Regions from separate parts of the Bradyrhizobium sp. 215_C5_N1_1 genome, predicted to be linked through region 1. Evidence: riboswitches for the same ligand, from Rfam matches in the RefSeq annotation. Region 1 holds a riboswitch; each other region holds the start of a gene.
The links. Region 1 has a riboswitch for cobalamin ahead of AB7G19_RS29065 (TonB-dependent receptor). Riboswitches for the same ligand answer to the same signal wherever they lie in the genome.
Positions count from the first base shown of each region.

Region 2: another riboswitch for cobalamin. It lies ahead of AB7G19_RS20465 (TonB-dependent receptor domain-containing protein); the one in region 1 lies ahead of AB7G19_RS29065 (TonB-dependent receptor).
Region 3: another riboswitch for cobalamin. It lies ahead of AB7G19_RS20480 (ribonucleoside-diphosphate reductase subunit alpha); the one in region 1 lies ahead of AB7G19_RS29065 (TonB-dependent receptor).

Region 1 is NZ_CP197228.1:6,022,832-6,025,087, reverse strand. Features, by position in the region: gene cobT (nicotinate-nucleotide--dimethylbenzimidazole phosphoribosyltransferase) at 1-232, shown strand, start outside; gene AB7G19_RS29070 (histidine phosphatase family protein) at 239-811, opposite strand; cobalamin riboswitch at 883-1,084, shown strand; gene AB7G19_RS29065 (TonB-dependent receptor) at 1,200-2,256, shown strand, end outside.
Region 2 is NZ_CP197228.1:4,247,277-4,249,532, reverse strand. Features, by position in the region: gene AB7G19_RS20465 (TonB-dependent receptor domain-containing protein) at 1-780, opposite strand, end outside; cobalamin riboswitch at 895-1,108, opposite strand; gene AB7G19_RS20460 (hypothetical protein) at 1,184-1,405, opposite strand; gene AB7G19_RS20455 (hypothetical protein) at 1,518-1,775, opposite strand; gene AB7G19_RS20450 (hypothetical protein) at 1,878-2,090, opposite strand; gene AB7G19_RS20445 (hypothetical protein) at 2,243-2,256, opposite strand, start outside.
Region 3 is NZ_CP197228.1:4,251,751-4,254,006, reverse strand. Features, by position in the region: gene AB7G19_RS20480 (ribonucleoside-diphosphate reductase subunit alpha) at 1-1,013, opposite strand, end outside; cobalamin riboswitch at 1,136-1,353, opposite strand; gene AB7G19_RS20475 (hypothetical protein) at 1,467-2,045, opposite strand; gene AB7G19_RS20470 (DUF6925 family protein) at 2,106-2,256, opposite strand, start outside.

The DNA of each region.
Region 1 (2,256 bases):
GCGGCTGAACCCGTCGTGCCAGCCATTCCTGCTGCCGTCGCATCAATCGGCGGAGCAGGGGCATCGGCTGGTGCTGCGCGCGCTGAACGTGCAACCGTTGATCAGCCTCGATCTCAGGCTCGGCGAAGGATCGGGCGCGGCCATCGCGCTGCCGCTGGTGCGGCTCGCGTGCAGCCTTCACAACGGCATGGCGACCTTCGCGCAGGCCAACGTGCCGGATCGCCCGGCCTGATCGTGCTCAAGCTGCGCGCTGGTTGACCGCGACGACGCGCCAGCCCGTGGCGAGCCGGTCGATCCGGGTCAGTGACAACGGGTCGATCACGAAGCGCAGGGCCGCTTGTGGCGTGAGATCCAGCGCAATGCAGAGCGCGGCGCGGATGGTGCCGGAATGCACGACGAGCGTTGCCGATCCGGCGCCGATCCGTGACAGACCGATCCGCACACGCGCGACCTGATCCTCAAAGCTTTCGCCGCTCGGCGGCCGTCCGTGCGCCGGATTGTTCCAGAACTGCGCATAGGCCTCCCCGCCGGTCGCCGCGAGCTCGTCATGCCGCCGGCCGGTCCAGTCGCCAAAATCCTGCTCGCCAAATTCGGGCACCAACGCGGGTTCGAGTCCCAGCGCGCGCGCCGTCTCAACCGTACGTCGCGCCGGGCTCGCCAAGCTCGCAGCATCTGGCGGGAGCCTCTGCCGCAACGCCTCCAGTTGCACGCGGTCGCCGAGATCGGCGGGCGCGTCGGCTGCGTGGATCGTCCCTTTGGCGCCGTCGACGGGCGCATGCCGTATCAGCCAGAGGAAGGTCTCGCCTTCCATGCCTATCTCCAAGGAAGTTGGTCGCTGTGGTAATAACGTCGCACCGGCACATTGACTCTGTCTTGTCGGTAATCCTAGATGGCTTTGACGGTTTCCCCGAGTGGGGATGAAAAGGGAATGCGGTGCGGGGATTTTGTCCCCAATGCCGCGGCTGCCCCCGCAACTGTAAGCGGCGAATCTTGCGTCACGAGCCACTGGGTATCTCGGTCCCGGGAAGGCGATGCAAGGTACTGACCCGCGAGCCAGGAGACCTGCCGTCAGCCGTGGTCACACGCGAAGATGTCGGTCGGGGAGTACAGACATTCGGCTTCATCGGAAGGCTCAAAGGCCGGAGGTGGGACCTGGTTCGCTGTGACGTGCCACTGACGTCATACCGAGGTCCCGAACTGTGTCTTCCATTCGTCTTGTACGACCGCGTTGCTTCCTGCTCGCTTCCGCCGCGCTTACTTCATTTGCAGTCGCCGATCTGCCCGCAGCGCTGGCGCAGCAGGCCCGCGAGCCGCTGCCGCCGGTCGAGGTGTCGCCCGCCCAATCCCGCAAACCGGCAAAGCCGGCGGCCCGGGACGCGCAGAGCCCACGCCGCGCAGCATCGCGCAGGCCAGCGGCCGCATCGGCCGCGGCCAAGCCCGTCGTGCCGACCGCGGCGGCGCAGACGCCGCTCAACACCAATGTGGTTGCCGAGAGCGCCTCGCGCCTCGGCCTGACCGTGCAGGAGACACCCGCGACCGTCGAAGTCATCTCGGCCGAGACCATGCGGGAGCAGGGCTATCGCACCGTGTCGGAGGTTGCGCAGGGCGCGGTCGGTGTCACCTCCGGCGACAATCCGGCCGAGCCCGCGGCTTTCTCCATGCGTGGCTTCACCAACAGCCAGATCAACATGCTCTACAACGGCATCAAGATCGGTCCGCAGAACATGACCTCGCGGATCACGGATACGGCCAATCTCGCAGCCGTGGAATTTTTGAAAGGTCCGGCCTCGCTGATGTCGGGCGAAGGTGCCGCCGGTGGCGCAATCAACTTGATCACGAAGCAGCCACACACCGGGCCGATCCGGAATGAAGCTGACTTTTCCTGGGATTCGCTCAACTCGTTCGGCGTCCATTACGGCTCGGGCGGCAGCACCAATTTGCAGGGGCTGGACTATCGCTTCGACATCAGCCGCGCCTCGCTCAACGGATTTGCCGACGACACCAATACCAAGACGCTGGATGTGTCTGGCCAGCTCAATTACCGCATCTCCGACAGCCTCAAGATCTGGGGCGCGATCGAGTACCGGGAAGATCGCTCGAAGGCCTATTGGGGCGCACCGCTGGTACCGATCGCCTTCAGCGGCTCGCATGCGACGAGCGGCATTGTTTCGGGCAATTACGTCTCGAACTTCAACAAAACGAATCTCGGTGCGATCACGATCGACGATCGTACCTTCAACACCAATTACAACGTTC
Region 2 (2,256 bases), 1.8 Mb from region 1:
AACGTTGAAGGCATAGTTGAAGTGGTCCTGTGAACCGCTCAGGCCTGCGGTCTGGTTGAACGTTCCGAACGAGCCTCCCTCGACCGAGCCGGTCGCGCGGGCGGGACCGTCACCCTTCTTCGTCACGATGGAGATCACGCCACCCAGCGCGTCTGCGCCGTAGAGACCGCCCTGCGGACCGCGCAGGACTTCGATCTGCTGAATGTCGGAGGTGAGCAACTGGCCGAAATCAAACGAACGGTTCGGGTTGCTGGGATCGCTGACGTCGATGCCGTCGATCAGGACCTTGGTGTGGTTGGAATTCGTTCCGCGCATGAAGATCGACGTCTGTCCGCCGGGGCCGCCGGTCTGCACGAGGTTGAGGCCGGGAACCGCGCTCAGTGCATCGGATGCGGTCCGGCGCTGATCGCGCTCCATGTCTCTGGCGGTCAGAACCGTCACCGAGCTCGCAACCAGATTGGTCGGAGTGACGATACCCGTCGGACTGACGACGACCGTCGGAAACAGGTTGGCGGCGGATACCCCGGCAACCGGGGGCGACGCCGGCACCAGCCCGGGCTTCGGCACCCGAGCGACGCGCCGCTGCTCGGGCTGGTCGGGCGCAGGCCGCGCGGCTCGCGGCTTGGCCGGACGCTCGGTCGGCGCGACCTCGACCGGCGGCAGCAGATCGGGCGATGCCGACTGCTGGGCCTGGGCAATGGACAGATCGAGCGAATACAGGGAAACGAACGCGACAAGGCCGGCGCGGAAGCGCCTGGCGGCAAAGACATTACGGGACACTCTTGTAACCTCGGTATGACGTCAGTGGCACGTCACAGCGAACGAGGTTTCACGGCGGAGCGTTCGATTGCTCCGGTGAAGCTAATGTCTGTACTCCCCGACCGACATCTTCGCGTGTGACCACGGCTGACGGCAGGTCTCCTGGCTCGCGGGTCGTTACCTTACGTCGCCTTCCCAGGACCGAGATTCCCAGTGGCATATGACGAAAGATTCACCGCTTACAGTTGCGGGGGCAGCCGTGGCGTTGAGAATATCCCGGTATCGGGAAAACCTCGCACCACGTTCCCTTTTGATCTCCGTGAGGAGAACCGTCACCGACCAATCTAGGGGGCAGGCAAGCGGAGAGTCAATCGGCCGGTTGCATGGCGGTCAAAGCACCGCACCGGAGATTGAGCTGGCGCAATCAGGCCGGCTCCCGCTCCGAACGCGTCCTGATCATCGCCCGCTCGCCGGCATCGACGAGTTGGCCGATGCCGGTGCGGCCCGTGAGCGCGCAGCGGATGATGTTCTCGGCAACGGACCTGCGAAAGCAATGGTCCTCGCCGACCGGGCGATTGCGGCAGACCCGATCCAGCGCCAGCTTCATGTTGATCCGGGTGCGGGTGTCGAAATGCTCGCTGATCATTCGCAGGGCCTCGATGCGTTGATGTCGGAGCGGAAACGCGTCGGCGTAGGCCGGGTTCCAAAACTTGCGCAGAGCTGACTACGCCCGCCCTCTTGGCCCTGTGACGGGCGGGCTACGCCCGACCTCTTGGCCGCTGGGCCTGAGCCCAGGCCGCGGTGACGTCGCGCAGCGGAGCGTCGATGCGTCGGATCGGGGTCAGCTCACCGGAGGCCGAGATGATGGCGGTCTCCTCGCAGCGACAGCGCGGGCATACGAAGCGGACCTCGTGCGGCGACGAAGACCAGCTCGAACGTTTGACGTTGGCCGCCATCGGGCTTGCATCGCAATGCGAGCACGACACCAGGAACCGACCGGGATCGAGCATACCCATTCCATAGGACTCCGCGTCCTGCCTGCCGCTTCAATGACTAACCCATGTGAATCGTTCCGGTGCCCGAGCACCCTCAGCGCTAGCTCCAGCCAGCGCCGCCGCTCAGTGGGCACCCTTGAGGGTGCATGACGTGGTGCAGGTGACGGTGTTGCCGTGGTCGCACGCCTTGCAGGCGGCAACGCACTGGTTCATGTCGCGGGGATTGTAGGAGCTGTAGTTCCGCATCGCACAGACCGGGGTCGAGCCGGTGATGTCCTGCTCCTGGTTGCAGGCGGCCGTCATGAGCGCGAAGATGAGGACTGCGAGAAGGCGCATGGGATTGCCCTGGTGAGGAGCGGCAAAGCGACGTCAGCGAGATGCGCTGCACCGCAACGGACCTCGGCATTCCCAATGCGAGCAATCATGATCGCGACGCTCGCATCCTCAAAGGATGCGCGCCAAACATTAAGAACGGATTGCAGGCGGCGTCAGGCCGCGGCCT
Region 3 (2,256 bases), 1.8 Mb from region 1:
CGGTCGATCTCGCGAACCGCAAGACCCATCGCTACGCGCATGAAGAAGGCCTGCGGCAATTCGATCCGCTTGCCTCGGACGTGCAGGAAGTAGCGGTCGTAGAGCGTCTGAAGCCCGAGGAACTGGAAGTTCAGGTCGCGCTCGGGCTTGAGTGCAGCCGCGATCCGGCCGAGGTCGAAGCGGGCCAGTTCAGGATCGAGCAGTTCGGCAGCGATGCCGGTCTTCAGATAGGCCGGGAAATATTCGACGTAGCGCATCGTCATGTCGGCCTGCGAGGCGGACGTCGGCACGCCATGGACGTAGGACAGCACCTCGCCGCGCAGCTTGTCCAGCAGCAGGCGCGCGCTGACATAGGCGTAGTTCGGCTCCTGCTCGACCAGCGTGCGCGCGGCCATGATCGAGGCCAGTGCCAGTTCGTCCTGGCTGATGCCGTCGTAGAGATTGCGGGTGGTCTCGGTGAGCACGGGTGCCGCGGAAACGCCGTCGAGGCCGGCGCAGGCTTCGCCGATAATCAGCGCGAGCCGCTTGGTGTCGAGACCAACGCGCGAACCGTCGGCGAGCGTGACATGAAGTGCCGGCGCGACAGCGGGCGTCGCTTCCGCGGCCGCCTCCTCGGCGCGCTGGCGCGACCGCTCCTCGCGGTACAGCACATAGGCGCGTGCGACCTTGTGGTGCTCGCTCCGCATCAAGGCGAGCTCGACCTGGTCCTGCACGTCCTCGATATGGAAGGTGCGTCCCTCGCCTGCCCGCCGCATCAACGCAGTGACGACTTCGGCCGTCAGCTGCTCCACGCTCTCATGGACGCGGCGCGAGGCGACCGCGCTGGTGCCTTCGACCGCAAGGAAAGCCTTGGTCATGGCGACCGCGATCTTGGCGGAATCGAACGGCGAGACCTTGCCGTTGCGACGGATGATCTGCATCGCCGGCTCGCTCGAAGCAAGCGCAAGCGATTGTGGACGCAAATGAACGATGGGTGCGGAAGCGGTGTCCGCGTCGTGCAGGTTCAGTGACATCAATGGGCCCCGTGATGCGCGCGTTGTGTTTGAACGGGGCTGTAAGGAAGGACGCTGCAGAAACGCCGGCGGCAGAGTTGCCGGGCGGTGCATGCAAGCGACCGCCGGACACCCCGCCCGTGGACGTTCAGATCGTCGCGGCAGGTCTCCTGGCTCGCAGGTCGTCGCCCACTTCCCGTCTTCCCGGCGCGAAAGGCACCAGTGACGATTGTTCGGAAGCAGCTCGCTGCTGACAGTTGCGGGGGCAGCGCCGGAATTCCACGCTCTCACGCGGTTCACCGGCTTCCCTCTTAGCCACTAAATCTTGCGATCCAGCGGAACCGTGACGCCCACATGTGGTGACATATGCAGCCGGGTGTCAACGATTCGTTGCGGGTCATGAGCCCTGTTCCCTGTGGAATGCGGGAATTCCCGCCGGGCTCGCGCAACCCTTGGGATGACGCACATCCAGCATTACGCGTTCCGCATCGCGCGCCCGAACGGATCGACCAGGCGGACGATCTCGCAGGCGGCGACGAGGCCGGCGAGCCAGACGGCGCTGGTCAGCCCGATGCGCGTCACGATGGCCGCAGTGAACGCGCCCTCTCCGCCAAGGAACGGCGTCGCGGCAAGCAGCGCGAGCTCATAGGCGGCGTAGGCGGCGACGAGCGCGATGGCCAGCATCAGCGGCGTGCGGCCCTGCGGCAGCAGGCGGAGAACGGTCGATGCCGCTGCCGTCGACAGCAACGCGGCAGCACCGATGACAAAGCCCCAGGCGATGGTGCTGCCATCGATGGGATAGTGCAGCACGCCGAAGCCGATGGTCTGGTTCACGAGCCAGGCGCCGGTGACGACGAGCAGCGCCGGACGCATCGGCAGCATCGCGGCGGCGACGACGGCGAACGCCGCAAACGGCGTCGCGCAGGCAAGCGCGAAGCTCGCGAGCGCGCATGACACCGTCAGCAGCGCAAAGCAGAACATCGGCGCAAGGCGCGAGGTGACCGGATGAAGGCGGAAACGGTCGGCGTGGGGCGGCAGGATGGTGACAGTCATGGAACGATCTCCTTATGGGATTTGTAGCACATTTTGTTGGAACGCGGCATCACGTCTGACTCAGTGAAGAGCCTCCATGGGATCTTCAGTCTCGGCTGGATCGCGACGGTCGTAGGCGGCAAGCCAGGCGGCGAGTGTCGCGGTGTGCGGCTCCATGGCCGCCAATTGGCGCAAGGCCACGCGAACAGTGGCGCGCGCCGTGCGATCGGGC